One region of the Cytobacillus solani genome, then DNA from elsewhere that is predicted to be linked to it. Evidence: predicted binding sites of a transcription regulator. Region 1 holds the regulator's gene; each other region holds the start of a gene.

Region 1 (6,766 bases):
ACCAACCTATTAGAAGGAGACAATACATTGAAAAAAGAATACTGGATCATTCTTATTGCATATATAGCCATGCAATTTTCATCGATTATAGGCGTTCCACTTCTCATGTTTACCGGTACTTTTTTTGGCAAAAGTCCTAAAGACATGCAAGTACTTTCTGTACCCTATTGGATTGTCATTAGCTTTTCAATTACCTTCATTATTACTCTTGTGCTATTACGGAAAGAAATGAAAACAGTCCGGGAATTGCGGGATGCTTCTTCTGTTCCAACTTCTATCGCATGGGCAGTTGGAGGGATCTTCCTAGCCTATTTCGCCCAAATAATGGCGGCAAGTATCGAAAACATGGTTGGCATTGAAATGGGGTCCGAAAATACACAGGACATCCTGATGCTTATCCAAACCTTCCCGGCCGTAATAATCGTCAGTTCCATCATCGGACCTATATTAGAAGAAATCGTTTTTCGAAAAATCATTTTTGGATCCCTGCATAAACGATTGAACTTCTTTTTATCAGCATTAATCAGCTCTGTCATTTTTGCCCTAGCACATGCAGAGATTGAACATACGCTTTTATATTCTGCGATGGGATTTACGTTTGCTTTTCTTTATGTAAAAACAAAGCGGATTATTGTACCGATCTTCGCTCACGTGACAATGAATACACTTGTTGTTATTCTGCAGCTTAATAAGGAGCCAATAGAAAACTGGCTGGAAAAAATAGAAAAAATACAATCTTTTATTGGAGGATTTATATGAGAAGGTCACCATTATTTTCAGGCATTATCTATATTATTCTCGGTCTCCTCTTTACATACATCGCCATTCAAAACATACAAAGGGAACAAGGATGGGGAATTTTCACTGTATTTCTAATTATTATTGCAACCTTTGACTTAGGCGGCGGTCTGCGCATGGTTGCTTTTCATTTCAAATTAAAAAATAGCCTAAAAAATAAATGAGCCTCCATTTTGAGAGGCTCATTTACTTTAATATTTTATTCTTCTTTTTCACTTTCTGTCGGGTAATGCTTTAAGAAATAAATAAGAGACTGAAGCTCTACAGCTAAATCAATATGATGAATTCTTATTGTCGATGGGACAGATAGCCTAGCTGGTGTAAAATTCAAAATTCCATTTACACTTCCCTGAACAATCCGGTCAGCGATTGATTGAGCAGCAGGTGCAGGAACGGTTAATATCGCCACTTGAATATTGTGTTCTTTAATTACTTTTTCTAAATCATCCATATGAAAAACGGGAACTTCCCCAATTTTTGAACCGACTTTATTTACGTCTACATCAAAAGCAACTTCAATTTTTGTATTATTATTTTTCAAAAAGTTATAATTCAGAAAAGCAGTGCCTAAATTTCCTACTCCGATTAATGCCACCTTTGTCAGTTCATCCTGGTCTAATGTCTTCCGGAAAAATGTAAGCAAATAATTGACATTATACCCGTATCCCTTTTTCCCCAATGCCCCAAAGTAGGAAAAATCCCTGCGAATGGTGGCAGAGTCCACCTTTACTGCCTCACTTAGCTCAGCTGATGATACCCTTTGCTTGCCAGAGGAATGTAAATTTTTTAGAAATCGATAGTACAAAGGGAGCCTTTTTGCAGTTGCTTGCGGAATTTTCACTGATTCATTCGCCATTATTCATCCACTCTCCCAAAGTTACATTATTTAGTGTCTCTTTTAAAGTCTCCATTTTTACCGCCTGTTTTTTCAACTAAATACGTTCTGCCAATGATCATTCCCTTATCAACCGCTTTACACATATCATAAACGGTCAAAGCACAGACAGATGCCGCTGTGAGCGCTTCCATCTCAACGCCAGTGTTTCCTTTTGTTTTAGCTGATGCCGTAATTAATAGGGTATATTCCTCTTGATCCATTACCCATGAGAAGGAAATATCCACACCAGTTAGCGGAATAGGGTGACACATCGGGATGATTTCCCAGGTTTTCTTGCATGCCATCACTCCTGCAACTTGAGCGACTGCAAGGACATCCCCTTTTTTCATTTTATTAGAAGTAATTTTTTCATATATTTCTTTATTTACAATAATACTTGAGTGAGCAATCGCTGTTCGGACAGTTTCAGGCTTATCACTAACGTCAACCATTTTTGCTCGGCCCTCTTGATTAAAATGAGTAAAATCTGTCATGTACATACACCTCTCTACAAAATGATACACTATTTTTATCCATTTGTATGCAATTTGTACAACCATTCACTTACGCAAAATGTATCGGTTATTGCCCATCATATATGAATGAGTTACACTAACTCTAGAATATAGAGGTGAAAAAAATGATTTTATTACAAGTAAATCAATTAATGAAAAATTTTGGTGCTGATCCTATTTTATCGAATATAAAGCTAGAAGTACAAACAAGAGATCGAATTGCCCTTGTAGGCCGTAATGGAGCTGGTAAATCTACTCTACTAAAAATTATTGCAGGGCAAATGTCTTATGAGTCCGGAGAAATAATTAAGCCTAAGGATGTAAAAATAGGTTACCTAGCTCAAAATACAGGCTTAGAATCTGAACAATCCATTTGGAATGAAATGTTAACAGTATTTGCGCATTTTCAAACCCAAGAAAAAGAATTACGCAGGCTTGAAGAACGTATGTCTGATCCCGAAGCTATGGGAAATCAGCAGGAATATGAGCGAATTTTGTCCGAATATGATAAACGTCAAGTTCAATTTAAAGAAGAAGGCGGTTATCAATACGAGTCAGACATCCGTTCAGTTCTCCACGGCTTAAATTTCCATTCCTTTAGCTACGATACAAAAGTATCAACATTAAGCGGAGGGCAGAAAACAAGACTTGCTCTCGGAAAACTATTATTAACAAAACCCGATATTTTAATCCTGGATGAGCCTACCAATCATTTAGATATCGATACTCTAACGTGGTTAGAGCAATATTTACAAGGATACGACGGGGCCATATTAATTGTCTCACATGATCGTTATTTTTTAGATAAAGTGGTTTCACAAGTATACGAACTATCAAGACTTCAAATTCGTAAATATACAGGGAATTACAGTGCCTACCTCGACCAAAAGGCAGCAAATTTTGAACGTGAAATGAAAGAATATGAAAAACAGCAGGAGGAAGTAGCAAAGCTTCAGGATTTCATTCAACGAAATCTTGCACGAGCTTCCACAACAAAAAGAGCTCAGAGCCGCCGCAAGCAGCTTGAAAAAATGGAAGTAATGGACAGGCCCCTAGGAGATGAAAAATCTGCCTCTTTTGGCTTCCAAATTGATAGACAATCGGGAAATGATGTATTAAAGGCTGACTCAATCGCTATTGGTTATCATGGAGAAGAGATTTCAAACAGTATTTCCTTCAGGATTACTAGAGGGGAAAGCATTGCCCTTGTGGGACCAAATGGGGTTGGAAAATCTACTCTATTAAAAACAATCATTGATAGATTGTCACCTATTTCAGGTCATTTTCATTATGGATCAAATGTTTCCATCGGATACTACGATCAGGAACAAGCCGAACTATCATCGAATAAGCGAGTTTTAAATGAGCTATGGGACGAATTTCCACTTAAGCCTGAGAAGGATATCCGAACTGTGTTAGGGAATTTCCTTTTCTCTGGTGATGATGTTTTAAAGAATGTATCTACCTTAAGCGGAGGAGAAAAAGCTCGGCTAGCACTAGCTAAGTTAATGATGCAACAAGCAAATTTTTTGATTCTGGACGAGCCTACTAACCATCTTGATTTAGATAGTAAAGAAATATTAGAAAACGCACTTATCGATTATCCTGGGACTATCCTTTTCGTTTCTCATGACCGCTACTTTATTAACCGTATTACAACAAAAGTGATTGAACTGAGCAAGAGTGGCACAACTGAGTACCTTGGTGATTATGATTATTATATTGAAAAGAAGCAAGAGCAAGAAGAATTGAAGGCATTAGATACCGTACAAAATCATTCAGCATCAAATCAGCCTAATCAGGAAAAAACCAGCTATCAGCTTGATAAAGAAGCAAAAAAAATGGAAAGGCAACGCCAAAGAAGATTAGAAGAAGTAGAAAAGCAAATCGGAGAATTAGAAGTTCAAATATCTGAATATGAGCAGCAATTATGTGAGCCTGAGGTTTATCAAGATCATGAAAAAGTACTGGAGATTACGAATAAAAACAATGAGGCAAAAGGTAAATTAGACGAACTGGTCGAAGAATGGACCGAATTAGCAGATTAAGAAAAGCGGAAGCGCCTTGATCATCGCCGTACAAACTGAAAGGGCCGTGACTGAGATATAGGAGACACAATGAGCGATAGCGAATTGATGTCGACTTATCGTAGGGAGGGGACCTGAAGTTTGATAGGCGATAGGCGCTGGCGCTAGACATAAGAAAAAGGAACTGGGGATATGTACACCCTTTGTTCCTTTTTTGTCCACAAAACTATTCACAAAATATAGCCTGAAATGAAAGACTTCCACAGACTTTTCCACATTATCCACAATAAACAGCCTTATTATCCACAATTCCCACAGAAATTATCTGATTTTTCTATTTATCCACAAGAAAGTCCCCACTTTCCAATGAGGACTTCTTCCTAGCTGTTCCTTAATTGTGGATAGTAATATCGAGACCTGGATTTGCATTCAAAGCCATAGTTGATTGTATCCCTTTTTCAAATAAAACACTGCCTGCAGCAGCGATCATTGCCGCATTGTCTGTACATAGGGATAACGGCGGGATAACTAGCTCACATTCAGGAAGCTTAGTAAACTCTTCCTGTAAAGCTGTACGCAAACCTTTATTAGCTGCTACACCACCAGCTAATAGTACCTGTTTCACGTTATATTCTTTTGCAGCCTTACTTGTTTTTGTTACCAGTACATCAATCACACTTTGTTGAAAGCTTGATGCCAAATCCTCAGGCTTAATCTGGTCCCCTCTTTGTTCAGCATTGTGGACAGTGTTAATAACTGCTGACTTTAATCCACTGAAGCTGAAATCATAGGAGCCTTCCTCCAGCCATGCACGAGGCAATGAAATAGAAGGTTCTCCTTCCTGTGCTAACCGATCAATATGAGGCCCTCCTGGATAGGGAAGACTTAAAGTTCTTGCAACTTTATCATAGGCTTCTCCAGCAGCATCATCCCTAGTTTCACCTATGACTTCAAAATGGCCATGCTCCTTCATATACACAAGTTCTGTATGTCCACCCGAAACAACAAGTGAGAGCAAAGGAAATGCCATCTCCCTTACAAGCCGATTCGCATAAATATGTCCAGCTATATGATGAACCCCCACTAACGGAATCCCATGAGCAAAAGCAACGGCCTTTGCCGCATTTACCCCCACTAATAATGCCCCAACTAATCCAGGTCCTTCTGTAACGGCAATGGCACTTAAATCTTCGTAACTGATATTTGCCTGGTTTAGCGCTTCCTCTAGTACAATCGTAATTTGCTCTACATGATGACGAGAAGCAATCTCTGGAACAACACCGCCGAATCTTTTGTGGCTTTCAATTTGAGAGGCTACTACATTTGCAGCAATTTCTCTTCCATTTTTAATGATTGCAACTGCCGTTTCATCACAGCTTGTTTCAATTCCCATGATTAATTGATCTTTGTTTGTCATAAATTCACCCACATTACTAAAGCATCTTCTTGATTATCCGAATAGTAGTTCTTTCTAATTCCGCCATTTTGAAATCCAAGCTTTCGATAGAGAGACTGGGCAATCGAATTGGATACACGCACCTCGAGCGACATCGTCCTCGCTCCTCTCTCTGAGGCAATTTCCATCACTTGTCTCATTAATGCCTCTCCCAGCTTCCTTCCACGAAACTCCGGCAAAATAGCAACATTTGTAATTTGCGCTTCATCCACAACAATCCATACACCACAATAGCCTATGACTTTCCCGTCTTCTTCTAAACCTAAATACAAAGCATATTGATTTGTCGTTAACTCATTTAGAAATGCCTCTCTGCTCCATGGAAGGGTAAAAGATTCATGCTCAATTTTTAGAATGTCATCTACATCATTAATATCCATAAATCGGAAGGTTAAAGACTTATTCATACTGCTACTTCCTTATCTTCTCTTTATTCGCTTTGATCCAATTAGCTTCCGCTTCTGCTAAACGGATGTAATTAGGAACAAAAGAATGTATATCTTCAGCTTCCTTATCCCTGCCCAATAATGCAAGCTCAGCAGGTCGAGGATTATGCTCCGTTATTTCAGCAAAAACTGCTTGTGTTCCAATTATTTCTTCAAATGTTTTTCGATGAAGAGGCAAATCGTTCCCAATAAAAAGAACCTTATCACTTCTCTCTTTCAGTTCAGCAGCCCAGTCCATAGATAATACCAGCTGATCTTTATTCTTTGTGATTAAGTTCCCCTCACTGAATTGATAGAGACCCGTATATATTTGACCTCTGCGTGCATCAAATACGGGAGAGATCACACCTTCGAAATAACGGCCTGCAGATGCTGCTAATACCTCTAAGCTCGAAACGCCTGTCAAAGGGATATTCAATGTCCATGCTAACGTCTTTGCAATAGTCACACCAATTCGAACCCCAGTATACGAGCCCGGGCCTTTAGCAACAACAATCTTTGAAAGATCACTTGGCTTCACATCACAGTCTTTCATCAATGCTTCAATTGCAGGCATTACGCGTACAGAGTGATTTTTCTTTATATTTGTTATATATTCACCTATCACTTGATTTTCATCTAATAAAGCCACACCTAATGAATAATTA
Region 2 (6,766 bases), 1.1 Mb from region 1:
GAATCCTTATGTATCCAATGGTCATCATATTAGGCATCGCTGTCGTTAAGAAGGATTTTCGGATTAGTATTTATACAATGGTGCTTTCTGCAATAGGCGGCTGCATCTCTCTATACCATTACTCAATCCAAAAGATTTCTTTTTTAGCAGACCATGCTGCTTCATGCGGAAGAGTTCCGTGCACTGGACAATATATAAATTGGCTCGGATTTATTACAATCCCATTTTTAGCATTAATCGCTTTTATCATTATTTTCATTTGCAGTTATCTACTATGGAAAAAGTCAAAGGAGGCAGCATAAGTGAAAAAGGTTTTTATTTTTTTAGCAGTAATCATCCTTTTATTCGGAGCTGTTGCATTACTAACAAAAATGCAAAATGAAGAAAAGATTACAGAAGAGAATCCATATGGAAAAAGCAACCTTCATCCTGAAACAATTGCACAAATGGATGATCCAAATTATCAAAATTTAATCCTTCCTGATCAATTAGAGAAAAAGCTTGATAAAAAAGAGGATGTAACGGTTTATTTTTATAGCCCGACTTGCTCTCACTGTCAAAGAACAACACCAGTGGTCTCACCACTTGCTAAGGATATGAATATAAATCTTACACAGTTTAATCTGCTTGAATTTGAAAATGGCTGGGATCAATATGGAATTAAAGAAACTCCAACCATTGTTCAATACAAAGCTGGTAAAGAAGTAAATCGCATAACTGGGTATCAGGAAGAAGAAGTATTTGAAAAATGGTTTGAAGAAAATACAAAGTAATCTACACTAAAAAAACGCCTGCAAAAAAATTTGCAGGCATTTTATTATTCAAATTAATAATTCATTTGCAGCCTTTGTGTACATGCTGAGCATATCATTCTTCATCACTTTTCCATGAAAAAAGTTACTAAAGGTAAATGGAAAAGACAAACCGAAATCTTGTAAAATATTTACATTTTTTTCGAAAATTTTTTCGTACCTTTCCTCCAGTTTCTCTGTTTCCAGAATAGCTGTGATAATTTGTAAGCTGACAATCACTTGATAGGCTTCCTTTAATGTGCCAAAATATTCAAAATGTCTAGTTGAAGTATATAACACATCTAATTGCTCAAATTCTTTAATATCTTCATCTGGAAAATAATTTGGAAAAATAGTAGAATACATTCTTTGTACAAGCTTCCTGATTTCTTCTTCTTGTTCAGGAGTTGATGCAAATACGATTTTCACCGATAAAACCCACCTTTATAATCCCTTGTAACTATTTTGTAATATACAATAAGAATATCACATCCACTTCTAGTTTTCGGGTGGTAATTAAATCCATGAAACGGTTAAAATACAGATAGGACAAGGGCAAACACGCACTGTAAATAATTGGATTGACTAAAAAGGAGAATAGAATGATACGGACAAAATGTTTTGGTGAATGGTTTGAAATGACATTGCCTTCGAAATGGGAAGGCTATTCTATAGATGATTTATTTAGGATTGTGTGGAAAGCACCAAAGAAACAAATACATACAATTAGAATGGAAATGCATGTAAAGGTAAATGGAGAACTGATTAATTGGAATCAGCCTCTAAAGGAAAGTGATCGACTTCAGCTTAAACTTTTTATGGAAGAGGATTTTGGTGTCATTCCAGCCTATCATGAGGTTGATGTTCTTTATGAGGACGAGCACATGATTGTGTTTAATAAACCGGCAAACATGGATACACACCCTAATTCACCCGAGCAAACAAACACATTGGCAAATGCTGCAGCGTTTTATTTACAGGCAAAAGGCGAGCAGCGAAAAATTAAGCATGTACACCGTCTAGATCGTGATACAACTGGGGCCATTTTATTTGCGAAGCACTCACTTGCTGGATCGATTTTAGATAAAATGCTTGAGAAAAGATCCATTAAACGAACGTATTTTGCACTCGTCCACGGCCGAATAAAAAGGAAAAAAGGAACCATTCAAGAACCTATTGGCCGCGACCGGCATCACCCCACGAAAAGGCGTGTATCTTCATCAGGACAGCCCGCTATAACCCACTACGAGCTGCTCGAATACAGTCCTAGGCAAGATCTTTCCCTCATCCAATGTCAGCTTGAAACAGGTAGAACACATCAAATTCGTGTTCATTTAAGTTTTATTGGACATCCAATCGTTGGAGATAAACTATATGGGGGAAAACCCTTATTCGAGAGACAAGCACTGCATGCAGGAAAGCTTGTCATTCCCCATCCATTTACAGATGAAAACATTGTTGTGGAAGATTTTATGACCATTCCTTTCCTGCATTTACTCAAAAAATAAAAGCCTTCCAGCTGGAAGGCTTTTATTTTATTAATCAGTCGATTTTCTAAATGCTCTCATCAGTAAGCTTAAAAGGAATACAAGCAGTACAGCACCTATAAGTGCAGGGATAATCGCAAAATCCGCAACAACGGGACCCCAGTTTCCAAAAATTAATGTCCCAAGCCATGCTCCGACAAACCCCGCAATAATATTGCCGAATACACCACCTGGAATATCTTTACCAACTACCATTCCTGCAATCCATCCAATAATTCCACCTATGATTAATGCCCATAAAAAGGTAAACATCTGATCCACTCCTTGCTGTTTTATCGTAGTTTTCGTTTTTTTTCTCTTTTTATTACAAAAACCGCTCAGGAATATTATGGAATTTTTTATGTGATTGTAAAAATGCAAAAAGCGATTGCTGTCTAAGCAATCGCTTTCTATATTAACGGCAATAGCCGGGATTCGTAATGAGTGGTTATTTCACTTTTACCCGTACTAAAATTGTCCTAAACAAGAGAATAATCATATTTATACAAAAAAAACCTATGGAACCCTTTCAATATTTCTTAGGAACTCCACAGGTCTTATCAATAAAGCTATTAGTTACTTGGAATTTCAGGCTTCTCAACCATTGGAAGTTCTCCACTTAAGCTTTCCAGGAATGCAACAAGTGAATTCATTTCTTTTTCTGTTAAATTAAGCGGTTTCATCAGAACGCTTTTATTCGCATGATCCCCGCCGCCTTCATTATAGTAGGTAATAACATCTTTCAAAGTTTCAAGGCTGCCATCATGCATAAATGGTGCCGTATGAGCCACTCCTCTTAATCCAGATGTTCGGAACTTCCCTTTATCATCCTCATTTCCCGTTACAGCAAAGCGTCCATCATCCCCACTCATACCTAAATTATGATAATTATAATCAGATAATAACGGACCTGCATGACAAGAAATACAGCCTGCCTTGCCGGCAAATAATTTCATTCCCTCTTTTGCATCGACACTAATGGCATCCTCTTCCCCTTGAAGATAGCGATCAAATGCTGTATCAGCGATAACGATCGTTCTTTCAAAGGCAGCAATCGCTTTTGCAATATTATCAGCAGATATTTTGTCATTAAAGACCGTATTAAATCGCTCTACATAGGTTGGAACCCCATTTAATTCAATCACTAGCTCATCTAAATTTTGATTCATTTCCACTTCCGATTGTATCGGCCCCAATGCTTGTTCCTCTAAGCTTCCTGCTCGTCCATCCCAGAAATTTGTTGGATAATAGCCAGAATTAATGATTGTCGGACTATTTCGCGGGCCATTAAAGCCCTCAAATCCAATAAACTTTGCCATCCCATCTCCATAGCCTGCTCCAGGCGCATGACAGGACATACAGCTTTGAACATTATTCCCTGATAGGCGGGGATCGAAGTATAACGTTTTCCCTAATTCTATTTTTTCCTCTGTCATTGGATTATCAGCAGGAACTGGTATTTCTCCTAACGGTTCAAATTTAGCTTTCGCATCTTCAAGCTCTTGATCAATAACATTTTCTTTCGCTGGCTCTTTCGCATTTTTGTCAGCAGGAGCTGCTGCATCCTCGTTGGCACCGCATGCACCGAGAATTGATAGTACAAATAGTAACAAAATCCCAAAACCCATTCTTCTCATAAATAGCTCCCCCTATTTATTTATTTAGATTCAGTGAAAGAAATGGGATGAATAACCATTTCTTCCATTCATCTTTAAAGTGATTATATAATTAAACTTATTCTTATTTACGTATCACTTTCGAAAAGTTTGTGACATTAATCACAAACTAAGTTTTACTCAGTTAGTATATTGGAAACATATTTGAATGAAAATAATCACATAATAAAAAAAAATGAGTGTTTTTAATACTTTTTTCAACTTTTTTAGGCATATAACTATCTAATTCGCCTTTTTTCGTATAAAATTATTTCGTTTGGATGATATTTTTTTCATGGGGGTAAAAAAATGGCTTTTAAGAAAAAGGACAAATTTAACACATTACTTAGCAGTATCGCACTAAATGTGAAAGAAGGAGCAAATTACTTTGCAGACTATAAACTAAAAAATGTGAGTGATCTTAAAATCTTCTCAGAAACAATGAAGGATTACGAAACAAAAGGGGATTCATATGTTCATGAGGTTATTAAAGAATTAAATAATGCCTTCATTACACCAATTGAACGTGAGGATATACTTGCACTAGCAATGAGCTTGGATGATGTCATTGATGGGATAGAGCACTGTGCGGCACTATTTGAAATGTACTCAATTACACAGGCAGATGACTTTATGCTTAAATTTGTGGATGCCATTAAACATTGTGCTGATGAAATTGAAAAATCAATTGAACTACTATCAAATAAAAAGTTGCAGCAAATCCGTGAACATGCAATCAAAATAAAAGATTATGAATCAAAATGTGATGGCGTGCTAAGACAATCTATTAAACATCTCTTCTCTGTTGAGAAGGATCCTGTACGCATTATTCAATTTAAAGAAATTTACGAAAATCTTGAAGAGATTGCTGACAGCTGTCAAAGTGTGGCAAATACTTTGGAAACCATTATTATGAAAAATGCGTAAGGAGTCTTAGCAAATGGATGGATTTTTAATTCTAACGATTTTAATTGTAGTCATGGCTTTAGCTTTTGATTTTATCAATGGTTTCCATGATACCGCCAATGCCATTGCAACATCTGTTTCAACAAAAGCACTAAAGCCCAGACATGCAATTATTTTAGCAGCAGTAATGAACTTTGTTGGAGCAATGACCTTTACAGGCGTTGCAAAAACAATCACTAAAGACATCGTTGATCCATTTACATTAGAAAATGGGTCACTCGTCATTTTAGCCGCACTTATATCTGCGGTTTTCTGGAATTTACTTACTTGGTACTATGGAATTCCAAGCAGTTCTTCTCATGCGCTTATCGGTTCAATTGCCGGTGCTGCAATTGCCGCTGCTGGCTTTGCCTCACTTAACTACCAAGGATTTCTAAAGATTATTCAGGCTCTTATTTTCTCTCCAATAATTGCCTTTGTATTTGGATTTATCGTCTACAGCATATTTAAAGTTGTATTTAAAAATAATAATTTAACAAAAACAAATCGCAACTTTCGTATCTTTCAAATTTTCACAGCAGCCTTGCAATCCTATACCCACGGGACAAATGATGCACAGAAAGCCATGGGGATTATTACAATGGCTTTAATTGCCAATAACTACGTAACAAGTACAGATATTCCTTTTTGGGTACAATTTTCCTGTGCTTTAGCAATGGGACTTGGAACATCTGTAGGCGGCTGGAAAATTATCAAAACAGTTGGCGGGAAAATAATGAAAATTCGACCTGTTAACGGAGTTGCTGCAGATTTAACTGGTGCAATGATTATCTTCGGCTCCACTTTAATTCACTTGCCAGTTAGTACAACTCATGTTATTTCATCTTCCATTCTTGGTGTTGGTTCAGCTCATCGCCTAAAGGGTGTAAAATGGGGAACCGCTCAAAGAATGCTTATTACATGGGTCATAACATTGCCAATTTCTGCTACAATCGCTGGACTTATTTACCTTTTATTGAATGCAATATTTTAAGTATGAGGATGGTCACATGGCCATCTTTTTTTATGTCCATATTTTTCAATGGAATGATTTTCGTACAATTTATAGATAATAGTAAATAAGGACTTGTAATCCATTCTAATAACGAATATTATATTAAATGTGCTTTTTAATGTTCGTATTTGGAGGAACTATCATGTTTAAATTAAAAGAGAATCAAACTAATGCCAAAACGGAGGTTCTTGCTGGGATAACTACCTTTTTAACCATGGTCTATATAGTCGTTGTTAACCCGGTGATCTTATCCGATGCAGGGGTACCCTTTGAACAAGTATTTACTGCCACAATCGTTGCGGCAGTTGTCGGAACACTTTGGATGGCCATTTTCGCAAATTATCCGATCGCCATTGCTCCTGGAATGGGATTGAATGCATATTTTGCTTATTCAGTCGTTGGCACGCATGGAAATATAGATTATCAAACAGCCTTCGCAGCTGTTTTTATCGCAGGTATTATTTTCATTATTTTATCTTTAACCCCTTTTCGCTCTAAGCTTATTGAAGCTATTCCAGACAATTTAAAACACGGGATTACTTCAGGGATTGGTTTATTTATCGCTTTTATTGGTTTACGCCAAACAGGAATTATTACAAGCCATCCGTCAAATCTTGTCGCACTTGGAGATTTACACGAACCATCTGCTATTTTAGCTTTGATCGGACTAACTGCTACATTAATATTAATGGTTTTGCGAGTGAATGGCGCATTATTCTTCGGAATGGTTGTTACTGGACTAATCGCTTTCTTTACAGGCCAGCTTTCGTTTGATCAGGGCTTCTTATCATTGCCCTCTCTTCCTGAGGGTCTAATGATTCTTAATCCGTTTCA
Region 3 (6,766 bases), 2.2 Mb from region 1:
AGTTATTGAGGCTAGCGGCTTAACAGCAGATGAGGTTTGTTCACAGGTGGAATCAAGATTACAATAAACATGATAAAAAGACTAAAGATTTTTCCTCTTTAGTCTTTTAATTTTTAAAACGTTTCATACATCACTTTTCCAGTTTCTGTAATATCATAATCACCCATTAAATGTATGTCTTTTTTCATTTCCCCTGAGCTTAGTATGTCTTTAATTTGTTGAATGATATCTTTATTCTCTTCCCTTTTTATTAACACAAGATCATATCGTTCTTTAATTAGAGGGATAAATTCAACTCCAACAATTTTTGCAGCCTTTTCAATCCCAATTCCTATATCTGCTTTTTCCCCAGCAATCGCTGATGCGATAGTTAAATGACTTGTTTCTTCACGATAATAGCCATTGACTTCACTTGACTTAATCCCATGAACTCTCAGCTGCTCATCCAATAGGATTCTTGCCCCGGAACCTCTTTCACGGTTAATAATTTTTACATCTTCTCTGTTTAAATCAGCCCATCCTTTTATGTTTTTCGGATTCCCGTTTTTTACATAGAGACCAGCCCATCTTGATAAAAAGTTAATGACAATAAACGGAAAACCCGTCAGGATTTTTTTTACGTATGGGATATTATATGTCCCTGTATCTCCATCAAAAAGATGGAGGCTCACTAAATCACATTGGTTATTATACATCGATATTAAACTGTTTAAGCTGCCGGAATATACACGTAAAGGACGCAGCTCAGTCTCCCCCTTTTCCAGCTGCTTGGCAAGTAAGTCTAATGCTAGGTCCTGCCCGCTAATTACAAAGGATTTCGGCTGGATTTCAGGAATGCTCTGTTTACTAACAGGTACTCTTATGCTCCCTCCTGTTTTCTTCCTATTTTTATATTCTTCTAAATCCTTCATATCCACTCTCATTTGCCTGCCGACCCGATAGGATGGCAATTCATTTTTTTTTATTAAATCATAAACAGTTAGCTTAGAGACTTTTAATAAGGAAGCAACTTCTTCAATTGTGTATGAAACATCATTATCAGACATAGAATCCATCCAATCATTTTTAATAATGTGATAAATATTACTGTTATAATTAGTTATAACTAATTATAATTAATTATAACTTGTTAAATAAAAATATAAATAGTTAGGATGATTGAAAAATGAAATGTAAAAGTTTAATGTTTATTCTGTCTTTGCTGTTCATGCTGATTATCAGTGGATGCTCAAATAAGCAAACAGATGATCCATCTAAAAAGACAGCAGATGCAGATATAGCAGAAACTGTAGAACTTACGGTTTCGGCTGCTGCTAGTCTAGAAGATGCGATGAATGAAATGAAGCCTCTCTTTGAAAAGGAAAACAAAAATATTAAGCTTTTCTTTAATTATGGCGGCTCAGGATCGCTTCAGAAGCAAATTATTCAAGGTGCCCCTGTTGATCTCTTCTTTTCAGCAGCGCAGGATCAATACAATGACCTTATAAAAAAAGATCTTATTGAAAAAACAAAAGGGAAAGATCTTTTACAAAATTCGCTTGTCTTAATCATACCAAAAGAATCAGATCATCGGGTAAAAGGTTTTAAAGATCTGACAAACTTTGAGGATGGAAAACTGGCCCTTGGTACACCAGAAGCGGTCCCTGCTGGAAAATATGGGAAACAAACGCTTGAAAATATGAATCTTTGGAATAAAATGGAGAATCAACTTGTCTTTGCAAAAGATGTGAGACAAGTGTTAACATATGTAGAAACTGGAAATGTCGATGCAGGGATTGTTTATAAGACCGATGCATTAATGTCAGACAAAGTTGAAATCGTTGAAGAAGCTAATAGCAATAATCACGATCCTATTGTTTATCCTGTAGGCATTTTGAAAGGAACGAAACATATGCAAGAAGCCGAAAACTTTTTTCAATTCCTTCAAGAGGAATCCGCTAAAAAAATATTTGAAAAATACGGATTTATTGTAATGGATTGATTGGAATGAATGATTCATTTTTTTTACCAGTACAACTCTCATTAAAAATTGCTTTCGTGTCACTTATTATTGTTTTTATACTTGGGATTCTCCTAGCAAAATTTATGGTTAAAAAGAAGTTTAAAGGGAAAGTCATCGCTGAAACAATCCTTTTGCTTCCTCTTGTGCTTCCGCCAACCGTTATTGGTTTTCTATTAATTGTATTTTTTGGGAATACAAGTCCTGTGAGTAAATGGATAGAGTGGATTTTCGACCAGCCAGTGATGTTTACTTGGTGGGCTGGTGTAATTGCGTCAACAGTTGTTGCTTTGCCACTTATGTATCAGTCTGCAAAAACAGGATTTTCAACTATTGATCCTGCTGTAGAAGAGGCCGCAAGAGTAGATGGAGCTGGAGAATGGAAAGTATTTCTTCTAGTGACAATGCCTCTTGCTTATCACTCTCTAATTTCTGGCGCCATACTTAGCTTTGCAAGAGCTTTAGGTGAATTTGGTGCCACATTAATGTTTGCCGGAAATATTCCTGGGAAGACACAAACGATGTCTACTGCAATTTATATGTCAATTGAATCAGGAAATATGAAGCTTGCGTGGCTTCTTGTTTTAACCATGATTTTAATTTCGTTTTTTATGTTACTTATTGTTACTAGAATTAAATAGTTTGATTAAATCAATGAAAATAATCATAAAGTAGACAAGTTCTCCCCCCCTCCCTGCATATCTATAATAATAGACAACCATTTGTAAGGGGGAGAAAAAATGCCATTTTTTGTGTTGAAAAAACGGTCCATTATTGTGTTTCTTATTTTAATTACTGTTGTTGCATCGGCATCTATTTGGTTAATTTTGAATACGGGTGCTGAAACAGTTTTTAATCAGGAAACGGAGGATGAAGTTCGTGAGATTCATATGGTTACAGGGGAATTTAATGCTACAATGCCCGATGGCAAAGAAATAGAATCATATCGCTGGGACCCTGGGACGATCTTTATGGAAAAAGGAGAAAAAGTGAATTTAATGATCTCTGGTGTAAATGGTGCAGAGCATCCTTTTTCTATTGAGGGAACAGATATTGAAGGCATAGTGAAAAAAGGCGAGGAAACCATTGTTCCACTTCAATTTAGAAAAGATGGAGTTTACCGGCTAATTTGTCATACACATCATGATAAATCACAAAACGGACCGATGATTGCATACATTGTAGTTGATTAATAGAAAAGGCACCGGAAAAAATCCGGTGTCTTTTTTATATTATCTAAAAATAAACATCTGTGTCCAATAATGACCATAGGAGCCGCCTTTTACATAACCGACGCCGATTTCAGTGAAAGTGCTTGAAAGAATATTTTTGCGATGCCCTTCGCTGTTCATCCATGCTTGAACGACTTCATATGGAGTAGCCTGTCCAGCTGCAATATTTTCTCCAGCCGAACGGTATGATATGCCGAAGCTCTTCATCATTTGGAATGGTGTTCCATAAGTTGGGGAGTTGTGGTCGAAATATTTTCGATCAATCATATCCTGAGATTTGTATCTTGCAACTCTTGCAAGCTCCCAATTTGATTTTAACGGGTTTAGTCCATACTTAGCTCTTTCCTGATTAACAAGCTGTACAACTTGATCTTCTACACTTGTTGTAGCTACTGATAAGCTTGGAATATTTACTTTTTGTCCCGGATAAATCATGTTAGGATTAGAAATTTGCGAGTTTGCATTGATAATCTCAGTAACACCTACTTGGTATTTAACAGCAATTTTCCACATGGTATCACCGGACTGTACAGTATGTATGGTAGAAGCGCTTGCATGAATAGAAAGTCCAAAGGCTAGAGCGACAGACAACAAAATAGTGAGTGAAATCTTTTTAATTGTTTTCATAATTCTATTAAACCAAACTCACTTACTCTATTAAACCGGTAAATGCTGCCTATTCATTTCGTCATTTTTCCATATTAGTTGTATTCTTCTTTTGGTAAAAGTTTAATCTTATTAATGATAAGTAGAATTTATATAACAGGGTTACTATTTTTTGTATCAGTTATAATACAGTCCATCAAGAATAGAAGGAGTAATTTTAACATTAACAAATTTACCTTCATCTAACCATTGATATATCAATGTTCACAATTCAGTCGAAAAGTTTGTGATTGTCTTCACTAATTATCTGTTATACTCAAATTGTAGATGTTCTTAGCACCTGTATCATACAACATTAACCCGAGGTGATTGACAATGGAACAATGGAAAGGCTTTAAAACTGGAAATTGGGAAAAAGAAGTAAATGTCCGTGATTTTATAATAAACAATTTCACTCTATACCTTGGAAATGAAAACTTTCTTGAAGGTCCAACTGATTCAACGACTTCCCTTTGGAATCAAGTGATGGAACTAACTAAGCAGGAACGAGAAAGTGGCGGTGTCCTTGATATGGATACTGAAATCGTTTCAACAATCACTTCACATGGACCAGGTTATTTAAATAAAGATAAAGAAAAAATTGTCGGCTTCCAGACAGAAATGCCTTTTAAACGCTCCCTTCAGCCCTATGGTGGTGTACGGATGGCAATTTCCGCCTGCGAATCCTATGGCTATGAAGCTAGTAAAGAAATGGAAAAGATTTTTACTGAATATAGGAAGACACATAATCAAGGTGTATTTGATGCTTATACAGATGAAATGAAGCTTGCTCGTAAAGCCGGAATTATTACAGGTTTACCAGATGCTTATGGACGCGGAAGAATTATTGGAGATTACCGCAGAGTAGCGCTCTATGGTGTTGATGCACTAATTAAGGAAAAGAAAACAGATTTAAAAGCAACGAGCCGTGTAATGGCAGAAACGAATATTAGGCTTCGTGAAGAGATATCAGAACAAATTCGTTCATTGAAAGAATTGAAGCAGCTCGCATTGATTTATGGCTTTGATATTTCAGATCCTGCCAGCAATGCAGCAGAAGCATTTCAGTGGCTATATTTTGCCTACCTTGCGGCAATAAAGGAACAAAATGGTGCAGCGATGAGTCTTGGCCGTGTATCGACATTCCTTGATATTTATTTAGAAAGAGATCTTCAAAACGGTGTGTTGACTGAACAAGAAGCGCAAGAACTTGTCGATCATTTTGTTATGAAGCTTCGTCTTGTTAAATTTGCAAGAACACCAGATTACAATGAATTGTTTAGTGGGGATCCAACATGGGTAACGGAATCAATTGGCGGGATGGCATTGGACGGACGCCCTTTAGTAACGAAGAATTCTTTCCGGTTCCTTCATACTTTAAATAACCTGGGTCCAGCACCAGAACCAAATTTAACTGTTCTTTGGTCTGCGAAACTGCCTGAAAACTTTAAGGAATATTGTGCAAAAATGTCCATTGAGACAAGCTCTATTCAATATGAAAATGACGACATTATGCTTCCCGAATTCGGAGATGATTACGGAATTGCCTGCTGTGTTTCAGCGATGAAAATTGGTAAACAAATGCAATTCTTCGGTGCACGTGCCAATTTAGCGAAAGCCCTTCTCTATGCAATTAATGGAGGGAAAGATGAAAAGCTACATGCTCAAGTCGGACCTGAATATGCACCGATAACAGGAGAACTGCTTAACTACGAAGAAGTGATGAATAAATTTGATCATATGATGGAATGGCTGGCGGATTTATATATTAATACGTTAAATATTATCCATTTCATGCATGATAAATACAGCTATGAAAGAATTGAAATGGCGCTTCATGATTCTGATGTTATTCGTACAATGGCAACGGGTATCGCGGGGCTAAGTGTTGTTGCTGATTCATTAAGCGCAATCAAATATGGACAGGTAAAAATCGTTCGTGATGACAATGGTTTAGCAGTTGATTTCATTACTGAAGGTGATTATCCCAAATACGGGAATAATGATGATCGTGTAGACAGCATTGCGGTTGATATTCTTAAACGCTTTATGAAAAAACTGAAAAAGCATCAAACCTATCGTGATTCTGTTCATACATTGTCTATTTTAACAATTACGTCAAATGTTGTGTATGGAAAGAAAACGGGAAATACACCTGATGGACGACGTGCGGGTGAACCGTTTGCACCAGGAGCTAACCCAATGCATGGCCGTGATACGAAAGGTACACTCGCTTCCCTTTCTTCAGTAGCGAAGCTCCCCTATCAATATGCATTGGACGGTGTTTCAAATACTTTTTCGATTGTGCCTAATGCGTTAGGTAAAGATAATGAAAGCCGTGTTCGTAATCTCGTGTCTATACTTGATGGCTACACAATTAAATCTGGGCATCATTTAAATGTGAACGTCTTTAATCGGGAAACATTGGTAGATGCAATGGAGCAACCAGAATTATACCCGCAATTAACAATCAGGGTATCAGGTTACGCGGTAAACTTTATTAAGCTGACGAAAGAACAGCAGCTGGACGTTATAAATCGTACGTTTCACGAGACTATGTAATAAAAAAACGGAAGTAAAAATGTAATCGGTATCCTTGTCAAACTCTCATACTCACTTACCGTTCAAATGAAAGGAAGATTATCATGATCGGAAACATACATTCAATTGAAACATTTGGAACCGTTGATGGACCAGGCATTCGATATGTGGTATTTACACAGGGCTGTCTGCTCCGCTGCCAATTTTGCCATAATGCCGATACGTGGGAGATAGGCACAGGCAAGCAAATGTCTGTTTCTGAAATCATGTCTGATATAAAATCCTATCTTCCTTTCATTGAAGCATCTGGGGGTGGCATTACTGTTAGCGGAGGTGAACCACTACTACA

What was found. Region 1 encodes Rex, which represses fermentation and respiration genes when NADH is low (regulators of the CRP and FNR family bind a similar motif). Its sites were predicted from a motif close to TTGTGAAATATTTCACAA; they were not measured.
Region 2: FI644_RS01505 (cytochrome-c peroxidase) is a predicted target of Rex. The motif match lies at 4,084-4,101, and genes of this name have one in related genera.
Region 3: pflB (formate C-acetyltransferase) is a predicted target of Rex. The motif match lies at 4,122-4,139, and genes of this name have one in related genera.

Annotation. Positions count from the first base shown of each region.
Region 1 covers NZ_CP041305.1:1,370,379-1,377,144, forward strand. Annotated here, with positions in the region: gene FI644_RS06835 (CPBP family intramembrane glutamic endopeptidase) at 28-759, shown strand; gene FI644_RS06840 (YdiK family protein) at 756-962, shown strand; gene FI644_RS06845 (redox-sensing transcriptional repressor Rex) at 998-1,654, opposite strand; gene moaC (cyclic pyranopterin monophosphate synthase MoaC) at 1,681-2,169, opposite strand; gene FI644_RS06855 (ABC-F family ATP-binding cassette domain-containing protein) at 2,316-4,238, shown strand; gene tsaD (tRNA (adenosine(37)-N6)-threonylcarbamoyltransferase complex transferase subunit TsaD) at 4,609-5,634, opposite strand; gene rimI (ribosomal protein S18-alanine N-acetyltransferase) at 5,631-6,080, opposite strand; gene tsaB (tRNA (adenosine(37)-N6)-threonylcarbamoyltransferase complex dimerization subunit type 1 TsaB) at 6,085-6,766, opposite strand, start outside.
Region 2 covers NZ_CP041305.1:289,745-296,510, forward strand. Annotated here, with positions in the region: gene FI644_RS01480 (disulfide oxidoreductase) at 1-302, shown strand, start outside; gene FI644_RS01485 (thioredoxin family protein) at 303-773, shown strand; gene FI644_RS01490 (YhcU family protein) at 822-1,220, opposite strand; gene FI644_RS01495 (RluA family pseudouridine synthase) at 1,394-2,299, shown strand; gene FI644_RS01500 (GlsB/YeaQ/YmgE family stress response membrane protein) at 2,330-2,590, opposite strand; gene FI644_RS01505 (cytochrome-c peroxidase) at 2,890-3,954, opposite strand; gene FI644_RS01510 (DUF47 domain-containing protein) at 4,282-4,899, shown strand; gene FI644_RS01515 (inorganic phosphate transporter) at 4,913-5,911, shown strand; gene FI644_RS01520 (NCS2 family permease) at 6,075-6,766, shown strand, end outside.
Region 3 covers NZ_CP041305.1:4,387,291-4,394,056, reverse strand. Annotated here, with positions in the region: gene FI644_RS22075 (YkuS family protein) at 1-67, shown strand, start outside; gene FI644_RS22070 (substrate-binding domain-containing protein) at 114-1,046, opposite strand; gene modA (molybdate ABC transporter substrate-binding protein) at 1,166-1,981, shown strand; gene modB (molybdate ABC transporter permease subunit) at 1,987-2,640, shown strand; gene FI644_RS22055 (cupredoxin domain-containing protein) at 2,740-3,192, shown strand; gene safA (SafA/ExsA family spore coat assembly protein) at 3,232-3,744, opposite strand; gene pflB (formate C-acetyltransferase) at 4,213-6,438, shown strand; gene pflA (pyruvate formate-lyase-activating protein) at 6,522-6,766, shown strand, end outside.